Linked DNA regions of Thermosynechococcus vestitus BP-1. The protein of the gene in region 1 binds, or shares a complex with, the protein of each later gene. Links are inferred from orthologs where the notes say so. Each region holds a gene or a part of one and is shown in the gene's direction. Other genes may lie near its edges.

Region 1 (11,169 bases):
GTGCCCACTGGCATAAAACGCGGCGTTGCCACTGTGCCATGGGGGGTGTGAAACAGGCCGGCCCGGGCTTGGGTATGGGCACATTCCTGCTGGCAGACAAATTCAAACACGCTGTGGATCCACAAGAAGGCGTAAAAAATGTTACCAAATCCCTAGACAAACCCACAATCGCTGATCTATGATTAAAACTTGTGACCAAAAACGGATACTGAGTGGGAGCGATCGCCTCAACCCCCTTAAGTCCTTGGTCCCACTGATCCAGGGGTGGCAGCGTGTTCGCAACTTGCAATCATAGCCTTGCCATCTTTACCTGCGCCTGTCCTTGATCAATGAGAGATGCCCCCTGGGCGTCATCGTCTTGACCGTATAACTGCTGGGTCAATCCACTATTCCTAACTGTAGGAATCTGCCGAAATGGAGCTTTAGGGCTCCCTGCGGCTGCATCGTTGTGATTCGTATTTTTAAGGAACGCGATCGTGACAGTTGGTATTTTAGGGACAAAGTTGGGCATGACCCAAATCTTTGACGAGGCGGGCCGATCTGTCCCCATTACGGTGGTACAAGCGGGGCCGTGTCCGATCACCCAAATTAAAACCCCCCAAACCGACGGCTACACGGCAATTCAAGTGGCCTATGGCGAGGTGCGAGAGAAAAACCTGAGTCGCCCTGAGCGCGGCCACCTCAACAAGTCACAAACACCGCCTATGCGTCATCTGCGGGAATTTCGCCTCGAAGATGTCTCTGCCTATCAATTGGGTCAGGCCATCACCGTTGATATTTTTAGTCCAGGGCAGCTTGTGGATGTCCGCGGCACGAGCATTGGCCGCGGTTTTGCTGGTTATCAAAAACGCCACAACTTCAAGCGTGGTCCGATGGCCCACGGCTCAAAAAACCATCGTCTGCCTGGCTCCACTGGAGCGGGGACAACCCCAGGTCGGGTCTTCCCCGGCAAGCGGATGGCGGGTCGCATGGGCAACACGGCGGTTACCATTCGCAAGTTGCAGGTAATGCGCGTTGATCCTGAGCGCAACTTAATCCTGATCAAAGGGGCATTGCCGGGTAAGCCGGGGGCACTGGTGAGCATTACCCCCGCCAAGGTTGTCGGTCGCAAATAGGGGCTGGAGAGTAGTTATGGTTGCATGCGTGGTTAAAGACTGGCAGGGTGCCGACAGCGGTGAAGCTACCCTTGATCTGGCGACAGCAAAACCTGAAACTGCTAGTCATATTGTTCATCGTGCCCTGGTGCGGCAGTTGGCCAATGCCCGTCAGGGAACTGTTTCCACCAAAACCCGTGCTGAAGTGCGCGGTGGCGGTCGCAAACCTTGGCGGCAAAAGGGAACAGGACGTGCCCGCGCCGGCTCAATTCGCTCTCCCCTCTGGCGCGGTGGCGGCGTGATCTTTGGTCCGAAGCCCCGCGACTATAGCCAAAAAATGAACCGTAAGGAGCGGCGGCTCGCCCTGCGCACAGCGTTGATGAGTCGCGTTGAAGACCTGATTGTGGTTCAGGACTTTGCCGATCACTTGCCCCGTCCTAAAACCAAGGAATTGGTAACGGCTTTACAACGATGGGGCATTGAGCCAGAGCAAAAGGTACTGCTACTGGCCGCAGATATTACCGAAACGGTGGCCCTCTCAGCGCGAAATGTCCCCACCCTGAAACTGCTGCGTGCCGATCAACTGAATGTTTTTGATTTGCTCTATGCCGATCGCATTGTTGCCACCACTGGCGCGATCGCCAAAATTCAGGAGGTGTACGGTGACTAAAGTCCAACCCCGCGCCCTTGCGGATCTCATCAAGCGCCCCATCATCACAGAGAAGGCCACAGTTTTACTGGAAAACAATCAATACACCTTCGATGTGGATCGGCGCGCCACCAAGCCGCAAATCAAGGCCGCTATTGAGGAACTCTTTAACGTCAAAGTCACGGCAGTTAATACCTATCATCTGCCTCCCAAAGAGCGCCGCGTGGGTCGGTTTGTTGGTCGTCGTCCTCGCTATAAGCGGGCGATCGTCACCCTTGCCCCCGACAGCAAGATCGTTCTCTTCCCCGAAGTTTAACGGAGTAGATCATGGGCATTCGCGTTTACCGACCCTACACCCCTGGCGTTCGCCAAAAAACCGTTTCTGACTTTGCTGAAATTACCACCGACAAACCTGAAAAGTCGCTGACCCGTGGCTTCAAGCGCGACAAAGGCCGTAACAATCGCGGTGTGATTACCAGTCGGCGGCGGGGTGGTGGCCACAAGCGTCGCTACCGCATTGTTGATTTTCGTCGCAGCAGCAAGCTCAATATCCCTGCCAAAGTGGCAACCGTGGAGTACGACCCCAACCGCAATGCCCGCATTGCCCTGCTCCACTACCGTGATGGTGAAAAACGTTACATCCTCCATCCTCGGGATTTGACCCCCGGCACGGAGATTATTGCTAGTCCCGATGCCCCTATTGAAGTGGGTAACGCCCTTCCCCTGGGCAAAATTCCCCTGGGTACCAGCGTTCACAATGTGGAAATTACCCCCGGTCGCGGTGCGCAAATGGTGCGAGCTGCCGGCGCCATGGCACAGGTGGTGGCCAAGGAAGGCGATATGGTCACCCTCAAGCTTCCTTCAGGGGAAGTGCGGCTCTTCCGTAAGGAGTGCTATGCCACCATTGGCCAAGTGGGGAACGTGGAAGCCAACAACATCAGTTTGGGCAAAGCCGGTCGCAATCGCTGGAAAGGGCGTCGTCCGAAGGTGCGTGGTTCGGTGATGAACCCTGTGGATCACCCCCACGGTGGTGGTGAAGGCCGTGCTCCTATTGGTCGTCCTGGGCCTGTTACCCCTTGGGGTAAACCCACCCTTGGCTACAAAACTCGCAAGAAGAAGAAACTCAGTGATGCCCTCATTGTGCGTCGTCGCAAGAAGTCTTCCAAGCGGGGTCGCGGTGGTCGTCAGTCTTAGGTTTTTGCGGAGAAGTTAGGTTATGGGACGTTCATTAAAAAAAGGCCCCTTTGTGGCGGATCATCTCTTACGTAAGATTGAAGCCCTCAATGAGCGCAATGCCAAGGAAGTGATCAAAACGTGGTCGCGTGCCTCAACAATTGTGCCAGAAATGATTGGCCACACGATCGCTGTTCACAATGGCAAACAGCACGTGCCCGTGTACATTACTGAGCAAATGGTGGGTCACAAACTGGGGGAATTTGCCCCCACCCGCAACTTCCGCAGTCATGTTAAGGGCGACAAAAAAGCCCGCCATTGATTCTCCTGTTCGCGTCTGGGATAACCGTCTATGGTTTCTACCTCTTCTCCTACTGCCCGTGCCTGCGCCAAGTATGTCCGCATGTCACCCCACAAGGTGCGGCGGGTATTAGATCAACTGCGGGGTCGCACCTACCGCGATGCCCTCATTATGCTGCGCTTTATGCCCTATCGTGCCTGTGAGCCGATTACCAAGGTTCTGCGATCGGCGGCAGCCAATGCTACCCATAACTTGGGCTTGGATCCCGCTACCTTAGTGATTAGCCAGGCCTATGCTGATCAAGGGCCTTGCCTGAAGCGGTTCCGTCCCCGTGCCCAAGGCCGCGCTTACCAAATTCGCAAACCCACCTGCCACATCACGATTGCTGTGGCCCCCCAAAACACTGCTGACGAATCGTAAAAGGATACCACCGTGGGACAGAAGATTCACCCAATTGGCTTTCGCCTCGGCATTACACAAGACCATCGCTCCCGCTGGTACGCCGATAGCGATCGCTATCCTGAGCTCTTGCAGGAGGATCACCGCATCCGCACGTTTATTAATCAGCAATTGGCCAATGCTGGCATTGCTGAGGTGCGCATTGAGCGCAAAGCCGATCAAGTGGAGTTGCAAATTCGCACTGCCCGTCCTGGTGTCGTCGTTGGCAAAGGCGGCCAAGGGATTGAGGAACTGCGCAAGCAACTGCGGCAGATGCTTCCTGCTAACCGCACGATCAAGGTGAACGTGGTGGAAGTCAACCGAGTGGATGCTGAGGCCAGCCTCTTGGCGGAATACATCACCCAGCAACTGGAGCGACGGGTAGCCTTTCGAAGGGCTGTGCGCCAAGCTATTCAGCGGGCGCAGCGAGCAGGTATTGAGGGGATCAAAGTCCAAGTGGCGGGTCGCCTGAATGGGGCAGAAATTGCCCGCACCGAGTGGACACGGGAAGGGCGAGTTCCGCTGCATACCCTCAGGGCAGACATTGACTATGCCTACCGCACAGCCCGCACGATCTACGGCATTTTGGGCGTGAAAGTGTGGATCTTTAAGGGTGAAGTTCTGCCGGGACAAACGGAAGCAGTTCCACGGGAAGCCACTCGCCGTAGTCCGCAGCGCCGTCTACCCCAATTTGAAAATCGCTCTAACTAACAGGGAAGCTAGCGATGCTCAGTCCAAAGCGTACAAAATTTCGCAAACAGCAGCGGGGTCGCATGACGGGGGTTGCCAGTCGCGGTAACTCCATCCACTTTGGCGACTATGCCCTTCAGGCCCTTGAACCTGCTTGGATCACTGCACGGCAAATTGAGGCCGGCCGCCGCGCCATGACCCGCTATATCCGCCGCGGTGGCAAAATCTGGATTCGCATTTTCCCCGACAAGCCCGTGACGATGCGGCCTGCAGAAACACGGATGGGGTCAGGGAAAGGATCGCCGGAGTACTGGGTGGCGGTGGTCAAACCCGGTCGCATTATGTATGAAATTGCCGGTGTGACAGAGGAGGTTGCTCGCGAAGCCATGCGCCTTGCTGCCTACAAAATGCCGATCAAGACCCGTTTTCTGGTGCGCAATCAAGAAGAGCAACAACAGGAGGGTTAAGAATGGCACTGACGAAAATGAAAGACCTGCGCCAACTAAGTGATCAAGAGGTGAGCGATCGCATTGCCGCTATTAAAAAAGAACTCTTTGATCTGCGCTTCAAAAAAGCCACCCGTCAAGAGGTCAAGCCCCATCAATTTAAACATCTGCGCCACGAGTTGGCACAGCTTTTAACCCTTGAGAATGAACGTCGCCGCAGTGGAGGCCAAGGCTAATGGCAGTTAAAGAACGTGTTGGCGTTGTTGTCAGCGACAAAATGCAAAAAACCGTTGTCGTTGCTGTCGAAAACCGCGCCCCCCATCCCAAATACGGCAAAATTGTCGTCAAAACCCGCCGCTACAAAGCCCACGATGAAAACAACGAAGCCAAAGTGGGCGATCGCGTGCGTATTCGGGAAACCCGCCCCCTCAGTCGCACCAAGCGTTGGGTCATTGCCGAGATTCTCAGTCCTCGCACTGCCTAAGGAGAACCAGCCATGATTCAACAGGAAACCTATCTCAATGTTGCTGATAATAGCGGCGCCAAAAAACTCCTTTGCATTCGTGTGCTCGGGGGCAGTAACCGTCGCTACGGTAGTGTGGGCGATGTGATCATTGCCACCGTCAAAGATGCCACCCCCAATATGGCAGTGAAGAAATCCGATGTAGTTCGCGCTGTCATTGTGCGCACCCGCAAAAGCATTCGCCGCGAAAGTGGCATGAGCATCCGCTTTGATGACAACGCCGCTGTCTTGATCAACCAAGATGGCAACCCTCGCGGTACCCGTGTCTTTGGCCCTGTAGCTCGCGAACTGCGGGATAAAAACTTCACAAAAATTGTTTCATTGGCACCGGAGGTACTCTAATGGCGGCCAAGAAAGCAAACAAAAAGCCTGTGCGCTATCGTATGCACGTCAAAAAAGGGGATACGGTTCAAGTCATCGCCGGCAGTGACAAAGCCAAAGTGGGTGAAGTCCTCGCCGTCTTCCCCAAAACTAGTCAGGTGATTGTTAAAGGGGTCAACCTGAAAACGAAACACCTCAAGCCTCGCCAAGAGGGAGAATCAGGGCAAATTATCACCAAAGAAGCCCCGATTCACAGTTGCAAGGTGATGCTCTACTCTACCAAGCAAAACGTGGCCAGCCGCATCTGCTATACCTACACCGAAGATGGTCGTAAGGTACGGATGCTTAAGAAAACTGGTGAAATCATTGATTAGGTCTCACTTGTTTGCCCTCTCTGACCCAGCCCAGAGAACGCCCCTAGGAGAAGCCCCATGTCCCAACGCCTCAAAGACCACTACAACAAAACCGTTGTGCCGCAGCTCATGCAGCAATTCCAGTACAAAAATATTCACCAAGTGCCAAAGATTGTCAAAGTGACTGTTAACCGGGGTCTGGGTGAAGCGGCACAAAATGCCAAAGCCCTTGAAGCCACACTGGCGGAAATTGCCACAATTACAGGCCAAAAGCCGGTGGTTACCCGTGCCAAGAAGGCGATCGCTGGCTTCAAAATTCGCAAAGGTATGCCTGTGGGGGTTGCCGTGACCCTGCGTTCCGAGCGCATGTATGCCTTTTTGGACCGCTTGATTAACTTGGCACTGCCACGTATTCGTGACTTTCGCGGTGTCAACCCCAAAAGCTTTGATGGCCGGGGCAACTACACCCTAGGTTTGCGTGAGCAACTGATTTTCCCCGAAGTCAACTACGACGATATTGATCAAATTCGCGGCATGGATGTCTCAATCATCACCACTGCCAATACTGATGAAGAAGGACGTGCCCTGCTCAAAGCAATGGGCATGCCGTTCCGTGAGAACTAACGCCGGAGGCAGATTTTTAAGGAGCAACTATGGCAGTAAATGACACGATTGGCGATATGCTAACTCGCATCCGCAACGCAAACCTTGCGCGTCATCAAACCACGACAATTCCGGCCACGCGCATGACCCGCAGTATTGCGCAGGTGCTGAAAGCGGAAGGGTTTATTCGCGATTTTGAAGAGCAAGGGGACGGTGTCAAACGGCATCTTGTGGTTTCCCTAAAATATCGCGGCAAGCAGCGCCAGCCGATTATTACTGCGCTCAAGCGGGTAAGCAAGCCCGGTCTGCGCGTCTATGCCAACTCCCGTGAGTTGCCCCGGGTGCTCGGTGGCATCGGCATTGCCATCATCTCCACCTCTAACGGCATCATGACCGATCGCGAGGCACGGAAGCAGGGCATTGGCGGCGAAGTACTCTGTTACGTTTGGTAAGCTCGGAGGAAGTCCCACATGTCTCGTATTGGCAAGCGTCCCATCCCCCTGCCAAAGAATGTCACCCTCACCCTAGACGGGCAGCAGGTCACGGTCAAGGGCCCTAAGGGTCAACTCAGTCGCGTTTTTCCCCCTGAAGTGAATGTTGTCCAAGAGGGCGAAGCAATTGTCGTCAAACGCCGCGATGACTCTCGACCTGCCAAAGAACGCCACGGCCTCTGCCGCACGCTACTGGCCAACATGGTAGAAGGTGTCTCCCAAGGATTTACAAAAAAGCTCGAGATTCAAGGGGTGGGTTACCGTGCCCAGCTCCAAGGTAAAACCCTTGTCCTCAGTATGGGCTATAGTCACCCCGTTGAGATCGTGCCCCCTGAGGGCATTACCCTAGAAATTGAAGACAACCAAGGTAAAAAAGTGCAGCAGGGGACAATTGTCCTCGTTAGCGGCATTGACAAAGAACTGGTCGGCAACACCTCTGCCCGTATTCGCGCCGTGCGTCCCCCTGAGCCCTACAAGGGCAAGGGCATTCGCTATATGGGTGAATTTGTGCGTCGTAAAGTTGGTAAGACAGGGAAGAAATAGATGAAGCAAACTCGTACTGCGGCTCGCCAAAGTCGGCACCAGCGCATTCGCCGCAAAGTCAAAGGGACCAGCGATCGCCCCCGACTCGCTGTCTTTCGCTCCCATCAACACATCTATGCCCAAGTGATTGATGACACCCGGCATCATACTCTTGTCGCTGCTTCCAGTCTTGAGCCAGAACTGCGGCAAAAGCTAGGGAAGGGCAGCACCTGTGCCGCCTCCATTGCGGTGGGGCGACTGATTGCAGAGCGGGCCAAAGCCGCTGGCATTGAGCGTGTTGTCTTTGATCGCGGTGGCAATATTTACCATGGGCGTGTCAAGGCCTTGGCGGATGCCGCCCGTGAAGGTGGATTAGACTTTTAGAGGATGACCCGATGGCAAATCGTCGTAAAAACCCCCGCAAAGTTGAAAAAGAAACGGACTGGCAAGAGCGAGTAGTTCAGATCCGCCGCGTCTCCAAAGTGGTTAAAGGTGGTAAGAAGCTCAGCTTCCGTGCCATTGTTGTCGTTGGCAACGAGCGTGGTCAAGTGGGTGTGGGTGTCGGTAAAGCCGCCGATGTTATTGGTGCAGTGCGCAAAGGCGTCGCTGATGGCAAAAAGCATCTGATTGATGTTCCGATCACTAAATCCAACTCTATTCCCCACCCCACCTTTGGCGAAGGCGGCGCTGCCCGTGTCATGATTCGCCCCGCTGCACCCGGAACCGGCGTAATTGCGGGTGGCTCTGTGCGCACTGTTCTCGAACTAGCCGGGGTACGCAACGTACTCGCCAAACAACTGGGATCCAGCAACCCCCTCAACAATGCCCGTGCCGCCCTCGAAGCCCTTGCGGCCTTGCGCACCTTCCAAGAAGTTGCCGAAGAGCGGGAAATCCCCATTGAAAACCTCTATAGCAAATAGTTAGGAGTTGTCCATGCGGTTTCAAGATCTGCACCCCCAAGCGGGATCGCGACGGCGCAAACGGCGGATTGGTCGGGGTATTGCCGCAGGTCAAGGGGCCAGCGGCGGCTTTGGTATGCGGGGGCAAAAATCTCGTTCCGGTCGCCCCACTCGTCCTGGCTTTGAAGGCGGTCAAAACCCCCTTTACCGTCGTCTCCCCAAACTCAAGCACTTTCCCCTCGTCAAGCGGAAGGTTTACACTACGATCAACGTGGGTCGTCTCAATACCCTACCGGCCAATAGTGTAGTGACGGTTCAATCCCTCCTTGAGGCTGGCATTCTCACCACTGCCAAGTATCCCCTCAAGGTGTTGGGGGATGGTGAGCTCAATGTTAAGTTGGAGGTTCATGCTGCTGCCTTTAGTGGCAGTGCCCGCAGCAAAATTGAAGCCGCTGGTGGGGTGTGTGTGGAGACCTCCGTTGCTGCCGACAGTGAATAGAGGAACCCCAGTATGATTGTGAATCGCGGCAAGGCACCCACTGCCCAGGAAACGTTTATGCAGATGGCTCAAGCAGCCGGTCTGCGGGGGCGGCTTTTGATCACCATTGGGTTACTAATTCTGGTGCGGCTTGGTATCTATCTACCCATTCCGGGAATCGATCGCGCTGTTTTTGCCCAGAACGTCCAAGATAATGCCGTGATTCGCTTCCTCGACATCTTTGCAGGGGGTGGTCTCTCTGCCCTTGGCATTTTTGCCCTTGGTATCCTGCCCTATATTAACGCCTCCATCATCATGCAGTTGCTGACTGCTGCTCTCCCTTCCTTGGAGCGACTCCAAAAGGACGAAGGGGAAGCCGGCCGCCGCAAAATTTCCCAAATTACCCGCTACGTTGCGGTGGGCTGGGCAGTTCTGCAAAGCTTTGGCATTGCCATTTTTGTCAGTTCAATTCCCGGTGCCGCTTTACACCCGGGGCCATGGTTTGTAGCCGAGATTGTCCTTGGCCTTACCGCTGGCTCAATGGTGGTGATGTGGATTTCGGAATTGATTACTGAGCGAGGGGTGGGTAATGGTGCCTCCCTCTTGATCTTTTTGAGCATTGTTGCCTACTTACCTGCCTCGGTGGGCCAAACCATCGCCCTCGCAGAAAGTGGTGGCAACATTGGCGGCATTGCTATCCTTGTGGCTGTCTTTTTAGCCATGATTGTCGGCATTGTCTTCGTTCAAGAGGGGACCCGCCGCATCCCTATTGTTTCTGCACGTCGCCAAGTGGGGCGTAAGCTCTACCGCGAGCAAACCAGTTACCTGCCCCTGCGCTTAAACCAAGGCGGTGTGATGCCGATTATTTTTGCCTCGGCGGTCCTGATTCTGCCTTCCACATTGGCCCAGTTTACCCGTAGCGAACTCGTGGCTCGATTCGCAAGTTATGTTTCTCCGGCAGGGCCAACACCCTGGCTATACGTAATTTTTTATTTGCTGTTGATTCTCTTCTTTAGCTACTTTTACTCCTCCTTGGTGGTCAACCCCGTGGATATGTCCCAAAACCTGAAAAAAATGGGCGCCAGTATTCCGGGGATCCGACCGGGGAAAGCCACGTCTGATTACCTAGAACGGGTTCTCAACCGCTTGACATTCCTAGGGGCGATCTTTTTGGGTCTGGTGGCCATTATTCCCACAGCAGTCGAGAGTGCAACCAAAGTGACAACATTCCAAGGCCTGGGGGCGACCTCCCTGTTGATCTTGGTGGGGGTGGCCATTGACACCTCAAAACAAATTCAAACCTATGTGATTTCTCAACGTTATGAGGGGATGGTGAAGCAGTAATGCGCTTAATTTTGTTTGGTGGCCCCGGTTCGGGCAAAGGGACACAGGCGGCAATTCTCACCACGCTCTTGGGCATTCCCCATATTTCTACAGGGGATATTCTGCGAGCAGAGCGAGCTGCCGGCACCCTCCTCGGTCAACAGGCTCAAAGCTACATGGATCGCGGTGAACTGGTACCCGATCAGGTGATTGTGGATATGGTGGCCAATCGCTTGCAACAGCCAGATACGGCTGCGGGTTGGCTTTTGGACGGGTTTCCCCGCAATGGGGCACAAGCAGCGGTCTTTGAGGAGATGCTCAAAAGCATTCACCAAGACTATGATTACTTGCTTTTTTTAGATGTGCCCGCTGCGATTCTCCAAGAACGCGCTCTAAATCGCGCCAAGCAAGCTGTCAACGGTCAGCAGCGCTCCGATGATACACCGGAAACTATCCTTAAGCGGCTACAGGTCTATGAGCGGGAAACCCTACCGATGATTCAACAGTACATGAGTCATCCCAAGTTTGTGCCCATTGATGGAACGCGTACGATCGAAGAGGTAACTGCTGCCATTCAAGCACGTATTGGGGAGGTGAACCGTGTCTAAACAGGATGCCATTGAAATTGAAGGGACAGTGACCGAGTCATTGCCCAACGCCATGTTTCGCGTGGATCTGGACAATGGCTTCAATGTCCTTGCTCATATTTCTGGTAAGATTCGCCGCAACTACATCAAGATTTTGCCGGGCGATCGCGTCAAGGTAGAATTGACCCCCTATGACTTGACCAAGGGGCGGATTACCTATCGCCTGCGCAAAAAGTAGTTTGATCTTTACTGACCACTCTGCTAAGATATAAAATTTG
Region 2 (11,661 bases), 1.9 Mb from region 1 along the record:
GTGCCGCTCTTATTGGCCAGAGCAAAGGGGTTGGTGTCCACCATGGTTTTACTCTGCTGCCGCAACTGCGTCAAAAGCGCTTGTGTTGCTGGGGCATCCACGCCTTCAGTGGTAATGGTGTGCCGTAGTTGGTTGACGGTGGTGATGTACTGCTGCGTTACTCGGTGGGGTTGAATCCCTTTAATGGGGTCATAGAGGCGGGTAATCGGCAACGGTTGGGGTAGATAAATCACCCGCTGAATTAGGGGGATGCCGACTTTTCCCAACAGCCAAAAGTCCCGCAGCGGAATATAGGTGAGATCAAAGAGCACCAACGCCAGGTTGAGGCTGGCGATCGCTACCATCATCCGCTCATAGGTGCGATTGAAGGGCTTATTCAAGAGAGCACTCCCCTAACGCAGGCGGACATACCCCGCTTTTTCAATGATTGCCTGTCCTTGGTCGGTCAACAGCAGAGCCGCATAGGCACGACCCGCTTGGGCATCTGGGCTATTGTCATCCTTAGCAATGACAAATAAGCGACGGGTAATGGGATAGCTGCCGTCCTGAAAGGCTCGATAGTTCAGGGTGTTGCGGCGCTGGGGACACTGGGAAGAATCAACGTAGGGTTCTTGGTAAGGAGGAACGTACTGATTCGGCTGACGCCCCAAGGGCAACGGTCGCACACTGCACTGACCAACAATTTCCGGTGTCGATGCGTAGTAAATTCCGCCCGCAGTCGCCCCCAAGCGCCGCAGCCCATCCGTCGTATCTCGTACCATCACGACATTAGTGCCAAATTGCTGCCCCCCTAAGACCTCTTGGACAAAAAATTCCACGGTACCCCCATCTTCCAAGCGTCGTGAAAAGGGGGTAATGGCCAGATTGGGCCCCCCCACTTGACTCCAGTTCCTAAGTTTACCGGTGTAAATATCAACCACCTGCTGGACTGTTAAGCCGGGGATCTGGAGGGTTGGATTGACGGCGATCGCGAGCCCATCGATCGCCACTGGCAATTCAACGAGTTTGATACCCTGACTCTGCGCCTGCTGCCGCTCCTGTTCATTCAAAGGGCGTGAGGATTGGGCAAAGGCAATTTGATTGTTCAGTAGCATGCGAATACCACTGCCCGACCCCGGTGTACCGGTTGGTGGATCCGTGTAGCGCAGACGAAAATTTGGCCAAACCACTTGAATTAAAGGATCGACATCGCGGCGAATTGGCGCCCACGTCGTACTGCCTCCGTACTGAAATGTCCCGCTGGGCACATTCCTGACATCACTGAAATTGGCGCCCGACCTCTCTGGTGTTTTTTCTGCCGGTGAAGTGGACAACCCGCCAGTGACTTGTTCTAGGGGATTTTGATGGCCTAGGAGCCGCAGGACAAGCACTGCCCCCACCCCCAGCAGGCCACAGGTGAAGATAAGGGAGAGGAGCAAGGGAAGCAGGTTACTATTCCGAGACATGGCAGAACCCGTAAAAATCTGCCCCTAGACTAGCTTAAAGTGGTTGCTCCTGAGATCCTTAGGCAGCAGATTTTTCCCTAGGTGCCATGGTGCACCGTTTTCACCCAGCGCAGACGTTTTGCCCGTAGGGCCATACGCAAGGTGGTCGTACTCACCACTGGCAACCAATGGAACATGTATAGGGTTCCCCATAGGCTCTGCCAAAACAGTTGCCCCACTCCCACGGATTGAGCCTGAGGAATGCCCCGTAGCATCCCCACCATCGAAATCGTCAGGCTCAGCGTTGTCAAGGGCACCAGCACCGGCGGGCGGTGGCGCAGCACGGCCATCAGCAGATCGGGAATGGTGGCCGTAGGAATCGCATATTTGATCAAAAACCAGCAAAACACATCCCAGCTTTTTTGCCAGCCAAGGCGATTGCGCAGCAAGGGCTGCCAGTAGTCGAGATAGCTTTGGTAGCCCCCCTCGCTCCAGCGATTGCGTTGGTGCCACAGTGCCAGCAGTGTAGTCACACCCTCTTCCTGTACCGCTGGATTCATCAGCACGTCAATCTGCCAGCCGTGGAGATGCAGCTTCAGACTGAGATCCAGATCGTCGGTAATGGTTTCTTCATTCCAGCCCCCACAGCGCTCTAGGGCTTGCCGCCGCACAAATTGGCCATTGCCCCGCAGTTCTCCCATGCCGCCCCAGGCAACTCGCTGCTGTTGATAGTAGGCATCGAGGATCATCTCGACCGCTTGGCCTTGGGTCAGCCAATTGATGTCGGCATTACTGATCGCCTTGCGCACTTGGACAGCGCCGACACTGGCCACCTGAAAACGGTTGACCACCGCCTGCAGGAGATCTGGGGGGACCGTCGCATCGGCATCAAAGACGCCAATAATTTCTCCCCGTGTCAGGGGTAGCACTTGATTGAGAGCACCGGATTTACCACCCCCGGCCCCCGGCAGTCGCCGCAGCACATTCAGGTGAGGATACTGCTTTTGTAGTTCCCTCAAAATATCGGGGGTGCGATCGCTACTGTTGTCATCAATGATCCACACTTCGTAGTGGGGATAATCCAAGCGGCAGAGGTTTTTTACCAGGCGACCAATCACCGCCTCTTCATTTTTGGCAGCCACTACCAAGGACACCATCGGCGGCACACTTTCTGCTGTCTCTGACCCTGGCAGACTTTGGGGTTGGGCGCGCCAGTAGCGCAGGGTTTGTAAACTCATCAAGAGGGTTAGGACATAGATAAGCCAGATACCACCGACAATCAGATGAATGGCGATCGTGGTGCCCCAAATCAGAGACAACGCTAGGAAAGCCTTGCGACGGCGACCCTCAGAACGCGGTTGTAATGGAGGACTCTCTGGGTCATCAACCCACTCCGACAGGAGTTCGTCGAGGGGATCGGCTTCGTTGTAGAAACTGTTTTCGGGCCAGGAATTCTCCGGCATAGGTCACCTGATTGAGAAACCAGTACTTATCCAGTCCCTTAAAGAAGCTGGGAATGAGATAACACCACACTGTGCAGCCTTCGCAGACGGGGAGTCGGCCTTGGGAGCGGCGATACTCCTCTACCACCTGGGAGGACCTGTACAGTTCGTACAGGCGACCATTGATGGGGACTCCCTTCTGCGCAAAGTGGTAGCACGGTAGCAGCAACTCATCATTGGGGGAAATGGCAATCACGGCATCCACCGCCTTACAACGGGGATTGTGAGTCCTGTTTCCCCCTGCGCGAATGAGGGCTAATGCTGCCTTATTGTAACCAACATTGTTATACTTCTTCGCCGTTTGTTCAATGCTGTTGGCAATTTCGGGAGTGGGGTTCTTTTTGTCGTTGTAGTGTTCGTGGGCAGTAAAGGCAGGGTTGAGCCAAACCCGTACCCCTAAACTTTGGGCAAATTCAGCCACTTCCCCAATTCGTTCATAGTTCTGGGCTGTCACGGTGTGGTTCAGCACGGGATATTCACCCAACTCAAGGGCAATCTTGACCGATTCCACCAGCGTGTCAAAAATTTTCACGCCCCGCGACTGATCATGGGTGGCAGCATCCGGCCCATCAAGGGAAAAATTCAAGAAATCCACCACCCCCTGAATTTCCTTGGCACGACGGGGATAGAGAATGGTATTGGTTGTCATGCTGGTGATGAAACCGAGACGCTTGGCTTCGCGGTAAATTGCTGGCGCATCGGCCCGCAGCAGCGGTTCGCCCCCCGTAAAGTCCACGTATTTCACGCCTAAGCGCTTCAAATCCCGTAGGTTGGTTTGGATGGTACTAAAGTCGGCTTCCTTGCCTGGTTCCAGCGCCCAAATGTCGCAGAAATGGCAGCGGGCGTTACAGCGGTAGGTCAGGTAGTAGTTAGCAACCAGTGGACTCATTGAGTATCTTCCTTAGGGAATTCAATCAAGGCCAAGCTAAAGAGGCAACAACAGCAAATGAGTTTATGCAAGCAATTGAAAACTTTCTAGACAAAACTTTATCCGAGTTGGCGTTGATGAACAGTTTAGCACTCCGCTGAGCGCAAGGACGGCGAGACCTCACCTGCACCTGCTGCCAGTTTAGCAATGCTTATTATTTATAAATATTTTTTATATTAAAGACATATTGCTATTTACCTAAGTTATCTTTTACCGTGAGGGTATGCGCAATTGTGAGGATAGCCCCATGAATCAACTCCTTAGCCAACGCACCCCGACCTCTTTAATCACCAAAATCCGTCAATGGCTAATGACTTATCCAATTACGACGCCAGCGATCGCCCACCGCATTTGTCGCTGGATTCCTGCCCAATGTCCCTTTGCCCGCACCTTCTCCCTCTTTGGTCGGCCAGTCATTACCATTCCCCCCCTGTGTAAACTCAATCCCTTTTATGAGGAGGTGGTGATGCTGCGGTTGCGCGCCCTGACCTACCTCAGTGATGTCTGCCAAGAGGACATCAGTCAATACGTCTAGACTACCTGTCTAGGTTGCGTCGTGTCTAGGCGACGTCTTGGCAGCGAGGAACAGGCAGTTGCTATAGGATTAGAGTATATAGCTTTGTATCCATGGTGCCCGTCGCATGCTGAAAGCCCTCTTTGGCGATCCCAATCAGCGCAAGGTTAAAAAGTATCAGCCCCTTGTGGTCGAAATTAACCTGCTGGAGGAACAGGTTCAGGCCCTCAGCGATAGTGAGCTACAGGCTAAGACCGCTGAATTTCGGCAGCGATTGGACAATGGCGAAACCCTGGATGATTTGCTGCCAGAAGCCTTTGCAGTGGTGCGCGAGGCCTCACGACGGGTACTGGGGATGCGCCACTTTGATGTCCAGCTCATCGGTGGCATGATTCTCCACGATGGCCAAATTGCTGAAATGAAAACCGGCGAAGGCAAAACCCTCGTGGCCACGCTCCCAGCCTACTTGAACGCCCTCACAGGTAAGGGGGTACACATTGTTACGGTCAACGACTATCTGGCCCGGCGGGATGCGGAATGGATGGGGCAGGTGCATCGCTTTTTGGGTCTGACGGTCGGACTCATTCAGCAGCAAATGGCACCCCAAGAGCGACAGAAAAGCTATGCCTGCGATATTACCTATGCCACCAACAGCGAAATCGGCTTTGACTACCTGCGGGACAATATGGCTACCTCCATGGTGGAGGTGGTGCAGCGTCCCTTCAACTACTGCATCATTGACGAGGTGGATTCGGTACTCATTGACGAAGCCCGCACCCCCTTAATTATTTCGGGTCAAGTGGAGCGTCCCACCGAGAAGTACCTCAAGGCAGCTGAGATTGCCCGCCTCCTGAAAAAGGACGAGCACTATGAGGTGGATGAAAAAGCGCGCAATGTGCTGATGACCGATGAAGGGTTTATTGAGGCGGAGAAGTTGCTGGGGGTAAGCGATCTCTATGACCCCCAAGATCCCTGGGCGCACTACATCTTTAATGCCATCAAGGCCAAGGAACTCTTCCAGCGGGATGTGAACTACATTGTCCGCAATGGTGAAGTGGTCATTGTGGATGAGTTCACTGGACGGGTCATGGTGGGTCGCCGCTGGAGTGATGGCTTGCATCAGGCGATCGAAGCCAAAGAAGGCCTGGAAATTCAAAATGAGTCCCAAACCCTGGCCACAATTACCTACCAAAATCTCTTTCTGCTTTATCCCAAGTTGGCGGGGATGACGGGTACAGCCAAGACCGAAGAGGCGGAATTCGAGAAAATTTACAAGCTAGAAGTGACCGTGGTGCCCACCAATCGCCCCAGTCAGCGGCGGGACTTTCCCGATGTGGTCTATAAAACCGAGCGGGCCAAATGGCTGGCAGTGGCCTCTGAATGTGCTGAGGTGCACGCTACGGGTCGGCCAGTGCTAGTGGGAACCACCAGTGTGGAAAAGTCAGAGCTATTGTCCCAACTGCTGCGGGAGTTGGAAATTCCCCATAACCTTCTGAATGCCAAGCCCGAAAATGTGGAGCGAGAGGCGGAGATCATTGCCCAAGCCGGACGCAAGGGGGCAGTGACGATCTCAACCAACATGGCAGGCCGAGGAACAGACATTATTCTGGGGGGGAATGCCGACTACATGGCTCGCCTCAAGGTACGGGAGTATTTTATGCCCCGGATTGTGATGCCCCCCAGTGATGACCCGATGATGCTGTTGGGACTAAAAATGGATCGCGGCGGTGGTCAAGGCTTCAGTCAAGGGGCACAGAAAAATTGGAAGGCCTCACCGGGACTTTTCCCCTGCGAAATGAGCAAGGAGGCAGAAAAGCTGCTGCGCCATGCGGTGGATGTAGCCGTCAAGACCTATGGTGAGCGCAGTCTGCCGGAGTTGCAGGCAGAGGACATGCTGGCGATTGCCTCGGAGAAAGCACCGACCGAAGACCCTGTGATTCAAGCCCTGCGGGATGCCTTTAACCGTATCCGCGAAGAATATGAGGTGGTTACCAAGAAAGAACACGAAGAGGTGGTGGCCCTCGGTGGCCTACACGTCATTGGCACAGAACGCCATGAATCGCGGCGGATTGATAATCAGTTGCGGGGACGGGCCGGACGTCAAGGCGACCCCGGATCAACGCGCTTTTTCCTAAGCTTGGAGGATAACCTGCTGCGAATTTTTGGGGGCGATCGCATTGCCAGTATCATGAACGCCATGCGCATTGATGAAGATATGCCAATTGAGTCGCCGCTGTTGACTCGCAGTCTGGAAAATGCCCAGCGCAAGGTGGAAACCTACTACTACGACATCCGCAAGCAAGTCTTTGAATACGACGAGGTGATGAATAACCAGCGGCGCGCCATCTATGCTGAGCGGCGGCGAGTGCTCGAAGGGGAAGACCTCAAGGATCGGGTGCTAGAGTACGCCGAAAAAACCATGGATGACATTATTGCCGCCTATGTCAATCCCGATCTACCGCCGGAGGAATGGGATTTGGAGGGTTTAGTCGCCAAGGTGCAGGAATTTGTGTATTTACTTGCGGACCTGCGCCCTGAGCATCTGGCGCACCTCAGCGTACCGGAGATGCAGGCCTTTTTGCATGAGCAAGTGCGCACTGCCTACGAGCAAAAGGAAGCGCAAATTGAGGCCATTCAACCGGGCTTGATGCGGCAGGCAGAACGGTTCTTTATTCTGCAGCAAATTGACCTGCTGTGGCGGGAGCACCTGCAACAGATGGATGCCCTGCGGGAGTCCGTCGGCCTACGGGGCTATGGTCAAGAGGATCCCTTGGTGGAGTATAAACGGGAGGGCTATGAACTGTTCCTGGACATGATGGTGATGATTCGCCGCAATGTCGTGTACTCCCTGTTCCAATTCCAGCCCCAAGTGGCACCGCCCCCAGAGCAGGTCTCCTCATCCTCAGAGCAGGGGTAATCCGATTTCCCCAGAAACCCATCTGCCCATTGGAGCCCTCTTTAGGGCGTCGGCGTCAACTATACTGGCGTAGTCTCAGTATGGATGGATTGGTTCAAGGGTGCTTGCACGCTCAGCTTATTTAGTTTTTGGGAATGGACTGACGGTCGCGATCGCCAGCGCCAACATTGTCCTTGCCCAAGAGATTCAGGGCGATCGCCTGAACGTCAATGGCCGCGACTATCCAGTGGCTTGGCAGCAGTGGCGCGATGCCCAAAATCAACTGCGCACCGGCATTAGTGACGGGGGCCTGGCCCAGCGCTTTGGTGTTCTCCTTGGCGATACCACAGATCCCTTTCAGCAGCCAGTGGCATGGTTTCAGCGCCAATTTAGTCCTTTGGCCGTGCGCTTTAGCGCCAATGGCATGTATCGTTACCTAGACATTACGCCCTGGATTGAGCAACATCAGTGGCGGGTGCAACCCCAGGGCAATACGCTCCAGATCAGCACACCCCCAGCCCGGATTCTCAGTTGGCGGCAGGGACGGCAACCGTGGGGCGATCGCTGGGTCTTTGAATTGGACCGCCCCACCCCTTGGCAGATCAATCGCCTCACCTTTAGCCGCACCGCTTTGACGCCTCGGGATCTCAGTCTCACAATTGAAGCCACAGGACAATTGGCCCCGCTCCCCAAGGTCAAAATTACGGCTACCCCGGATCGCACAGTATTGGAGACCCAAATTCCCGGCACAGTTCGCCCAGTGGCCTCAATGCTGCTCAACCCACCGCGTCTGGTGATTGATTTTCGCAGTGATGCGCCACCTCCCCGCACAATTCAATGGGCACCGGGACTGCGCTGGCAACAGCAAACGGTCATCCTAGGCACTCGTCAGTTCCCTGTGGATCTACTCATCATCAATCCCCAACAGCCGGGGCTGCGTCTGCGTCCCCTGGAAATAAGCCCCACAACCTTGGTGGGCCTAGCAACGGTGCCGGAATTGGCGCAACGCTGGCAGGCAGCCGCAGCAATTAATGGCGGGTTCTTTAATCGCGATCGCCAAGCTCCCTTAGGGGCAATTCGCAGGGAGGGTAACTGGCTCTCCGGCCCGATTCTCAATCGCGGTGCCATTGGCTGGGACGATCGCGGCCAGATTGTTGTGGGTCGCCTCAGTTTGCAGCAGCGGGTGAGGACGCCGACCGGCACAGTGCCCATTGTCACGTTCAATTCTGGTTATGTCCAAGCAGGTCTTGCCCTCTATACCCCCAGTTGGGGCGGGAGCTACCAAGGGAAGACGGGCAGTGAAGTCGTGATTACGGTGCGCAATGAACAGGTGGTGGGGCAGCAACCCATCAACAAGGATCAAACGGTTCCCATTCCCTCAGAGGGCTTCCTACTGGTGGCGCGTAACTTTAATTCCGCCTTGGCCAACTTCCCACCGGGGGCGGCGGTGCAACTGGAAACGACTGCTGTGCCTGCTGCCTTTAATCGCATTCCCAATATTGTTGGTGCCGGTCCCTTACTGGTGGAGCAGGGGCGGGTGGTCTTGAATGCGGCACTGGAGCAATTTGGGGCCGGCTTGGATGCCCAGGCGGCCCCCCGCAGTGCCATGGGGAATCGCAGTGATGGCAGCATTGTCTGGGTCACCACCCACAACCGTATAGGTGGCATGGGGCCCACCCTGGCAGAATGGGCACAAATTGTCCATCGGTTGGGCTTGATCAATGCAGTGAATCTGGATGGAGGCAGCTCAACGGCCCTTTATCTAGGGGGTGTGTTGGTGGATCGCCATGGGGTGACAACGACGCGGGTCAACAATGCCCTTGGGGTCTTTTGGCAGCCAACCCCCTAGAGATAGGCCAAAGGATTGCTCGGTTCGCCGTTCAAGCGCACTTCAAAGTGGAGGTGCGGGCCTGTTGACAGTCCCGTAGAGCCAACCTCAGCAATGGGCTGCCCCTGTTGCACAAATTGGCCTTCCCGTACGAGGAGCCGCTGGGCATGGGCATAGAGCGTTGTCATCCCGCCGCCATGATCTAGGATCACGGTTTGCCCGTAGCCCCCTGACCAACCGGCAAAGATCACGGTGCCCGCTTCAGCAGCAAAGATGGGGGTGCCAAAATCAGCACCAAAATCTACACCCGCATGGAACCGCTGCCTCCCCAAGATGGGATGAATCCGCCAACCAAAGGGACTGGTTAGCGGTGCTTGAATCGGGTAAGCCAGACGGCCACTGCGGGGCAAGGGTGGAGCACCCCTGGGGACATAGCCGAGGCGTTGGCTAAGGAGTTGCTGAATGGCAACGCTGTCACGGGCCAGTTGGGCTTCAATGGAGGCAAGGGCCTGGCGATCGCTCCGCAGACGGGCAATGAGTTGGCGTTGACTGTGGGCTTCCCGTTCGTAGATGTCGTGCTGCTGTTGGAGTTGCTGGCGCAGGGCTTGAATAAATCGCTGTTGTACTTGAATTTGCCGCTCCTGCTGCTGAAGTTGCTGGCGATCGCGAACCAAGGCAGCCAAGTGCTGGCGATCGCGGGCATACACCTGACGCAGACGCCCCTGCCGCTCCAGCCAGTCATTGAGGGTCTCTGCTTCAAAGAGCATGGCCCACTGGGGAATCTCACGATAGCGTTGTAGCCGCCGCAGGCGATCGCTAATCACGGCAACACTGGCCCTGTAGCGGCGACTCAGAAGCTGTTGTTGCTCCTTGAGCTCCTTGAGCAAGTTTTCTGCCGCCTGTAGGCGATCGCGGGCCGCCGCCAACTGTTGGCTGGTTGTATCCACATTCGTTTCCAAACGCTGCAGGCGATCGCTCGCCGCTGCCTCAAGGCGTTCTAGTTGTTGACGTTGCTGACCGACTGCCTGCTGCTGCTGCTGGTGTTGTTGGATCACCCGCTGCCAATACGCCAGGTTCTGGGAGGGGGCCGTCGCCCAAGCCGCCAGAGTTACCCATAGCATCACTAGCAGCCCAAGGCAAAGGTAGAGCCCGTAGCGGTATTGCTTTGGCATTGACCTTCCCCAACAACCCCTTCAAAAAATACCTTCAAAAATTACGTTGCCGTGAGTCGCATTATCCAGCCCTTGCTGCCTGCTGGAGAAAGCGAATTGCCCACTGGGGATGGCCGCCCCAATGGAGATGCAGATAACTGGCGTGGATTCGGGAGTTGCCCCAGCCCTCCGGTTCACCCGCCAATTGCCACAGAGGCCTTGCGGGCGGCACGCTCAAACAGGAATAGTGAAATTCATGGCCTTGAACCGTCTCTCCTGCCTGCACACACACCGTTGTTTGTAAAGCTGTCGCTTGGCGATAGCCGAGGGTGAGTTTTTTACCCATGTGGGCAACCGTTGGCCAGTATCCCACCAAGGGGTAGTAGTGTCCCTCGAAGGTTTCGATGCCTTGGCTGAGGTACATCAGGCCACCACACTCCGCATAGAGGGCTAAGCCCCCTTGAATGGCCTGCCGCAGTGAGCCAAGGAACGAGTGATTCGCTGCTAGCTCTGGGGCAAAGACCTCCGGAAAGCCACCCCCCAAGATCAAGCCCTGCAGATCCGTAGGCAAGTGGGTATCCCGTAGGGGTGAGACTGGGATTAACGTTGCCCCCAAAGCGCGAAGCAAATCAAGGGTGTCAGCATAGTAAAAGTGGAAGGCTGCATCTTGGGCAATGCCAATGGTGACTTGAGTCAGGGGGGAAACGTTAAAAGGCGGGTCTGGGGGCGGCGGAGCAGGGGCAAGCAGTGGTGTAAGCCGCTCCCAGTCAAAACAGGTGTTTCCCAAATGGGCAAGGCGATCGCCCAAGGCTTGAAACTCGCGGGATTCCTGGGGCGGCACTAGGCCGAGGTGCCGACTGGGGAGTGCCAAGGCCTGATCGCGATAGAGGACGCCAAGAATCGGCACCCCCAGGGGGGCAAGGGCAGCTTCTAACAGTTGCCGGTGGCGATCGCTGGCCACCCGATTCAAGACCACACCAGCAATCTCAAGCGATGGATTGTAGTGGCAAAAGCCATAGACCACCGCCGCCACCGATGCTGCCTGTTTTTGGACATCTAAGACCAGGAGGATGGGTGCCTGCAACAGTTGGGCAATGTGCGCTGTACTCCCCTCATGGCTCCCGCCCCGGCCATCAAATAGGCCCATGACCCCCTCAATGAGTACCGCATCCATCCCCTGACTGTGGTAGCCGACGCAGGCGCTGACATAGTCAGGACTGGTTAAGATCACATCGAGGTTACGGCAAGGTCGGCCACTGATGGCCCTGTGAAACAGCGGATCAATGTAGTCAGGGCCCACCTTAAAGGTTTGCACCCGCTGCCCCCGTGCCCTTAGAGCCGCATTTAAGGCTAGGGCAACTGTGGTTTTGCCGACGCCGCTGCGATCGCCTGCTATCACCAACGCCATTGTTAATCCC

The links.
Region 2: the proteins of secY (region 1) and secA are in contact, whole or in part, in a crystal structure (PDB 3DIN), measured with the Thermotoga maritima proteins. The link is inferred for Thermosynechococcus vestitus BP-1 from one-to-one orthologs. Residues at the interface, in WP_004081795.1 of Thermotoga maritima: Glu108, Gly109, Glu110, Glu111, Ala236, Glu237, Arg238, Arg239, Ile240, Thr241, Ile242, Gln243, Tyr244, Ala245, Arg246, Arg247, Val248, Thr249, Gly250, Arg251, Arg252, Val253, Tyr254, Gly256, Ala257, Ser258, Thr259, Tyr260, Leu261, Pro262; in WP_004082002.1 of Thermotoga maritima: Glu261, Ala262, Arg263, Lys300, Ala301, Arg302, Thr303, Ile304, Ile305, Leu323, Tyr324, Asp325, Pro326, Val329, Ser330, Tyr333, Ile336, Lys340, Phe345, Val349, Glu363, Phe364, Tyr374, Ser375, Gly376, Gly377, Glu393, Ile395, Thr482, Ser483.

Annotation. Positions count from the first base shown.
Region 1 is NC_004113.1:72,885-84,053, forward strand. The notes cover bases 8,350-11,169. They hold secY (preprotein translocase subunit SecY), read left to right. Parts: upstream 8,350-9,014; coding sequence 9,015-10,325; downstream 10,326-11,169. Other genes in these bases: rpsE (30S ribosomal protein S5), read left to right, coding at 8,350-8,524; rplO (50S ribosomal protein L15), read left to right, coding at 8,538-9,002; TLL_RS00495 (adenylate kinase), read left to right, coding at 10,325-10,912; infA (translation initiation factor IF-1), read left to right, coding at 10,905-11,129. In the rest of the region: tRNA guanosine(34) transglycosylase Tgt, read right to left, coding at 1-110; rplC (50S ribosomal protein L3), read left to right, coding at 477-1,115; rplD (50S ribosomal protein L4), read left to right, coding at 1,132-1,764; TLL_RS00410 (50S ribosomal protein L23), read left to right, coding at 1,757-2,059; rplB (50S ribosomal protein L2), read left to right, coding at 2,071-2,937; rpsS (30S ribosomal protein S19), read left to right, coding at 2,960-3,238; rplV (50S ribosomal protein L22), read left to right, coding at 3,269-3,637; rpsC (30S ribosomal protein S3), read left to right, coding at 3,650-4,366; rplP (50S ribosomal protein L16), read left to right, coding at 4,381-4,812; rpmC (50S ribosomal protein L29), read left to right, coding at 4,815-5,027; rpsQ (30S ribosomal protein S17), read left to right, coding at 5,027-5,275; rplN (50S ribosomal protein L14), read left to right, coding at 5,288-5,656; rplX (50S ribosomal protein L24), read left to right, coding at 5,656-6,009; rplE (50S ribosomal protein L5), read left to right, coding at 6,067-6,612; rpsH (30S ribosomal protein S8), read left to right, coding at 6,642-7,043; rplF (50S ribosomal protein L6), read left to right, coding at 7,062-7,625; and 2 more genes. UniProt on the Escherichia coli protein: The central subunit of the protein translocation channel SecYEG. Consists of two halves formed by TMs 1-5 and 6-10.
Region 2 is NC_004113.1:1,931,256-1,942,916, reverse strand. Bases 4,174-7,485 are described here. They hold secA (preprotein translocase subunit SecA), read left to right. Parts: upstream 4,174-4,495; coding sequence 4,496-7,285; downstream 7,286-7,485. Other genes in these bases: TLL_RS09385 (phosphodiester glycosidase family protein), read left to right, coding at 7,386-7,485; TLL_RS09395 (Mo-dependent nitrogenase C-terminal domain-containing protein), read left to right, coding at 4,174-4,389. Also shown: TLL_RS09415 (hypothetical protein), read right to left, coding at 1-380; TLL_RS09410 (PstS family phosphate ABC transporter substrate-binding protein), read right to left, coding at 393-1,445; TLL_RS09405 (glycosyltransferase), read right to left, coding at 1,523-2,887; TLL_RS09400 (radical SAM protein), read right to left, coding at 2,808-3,815; more of TLL_RS09395, read left to right, coding at 4,078-4,173; more of TLL_RS09385, read left to right, coding at 7,486-9,113; TLL_RS09380 (M23 family metallopeptidase), read right to left, coding at 9,110-10,264; TLL_RS09375 (cobyrinate a,c-diamide synthase), read right to left, coding at 10,326-11,651. UniProt on the Escherichia coli protein: Required for protein export, interacts with the SecYEG preprotein conducting channel.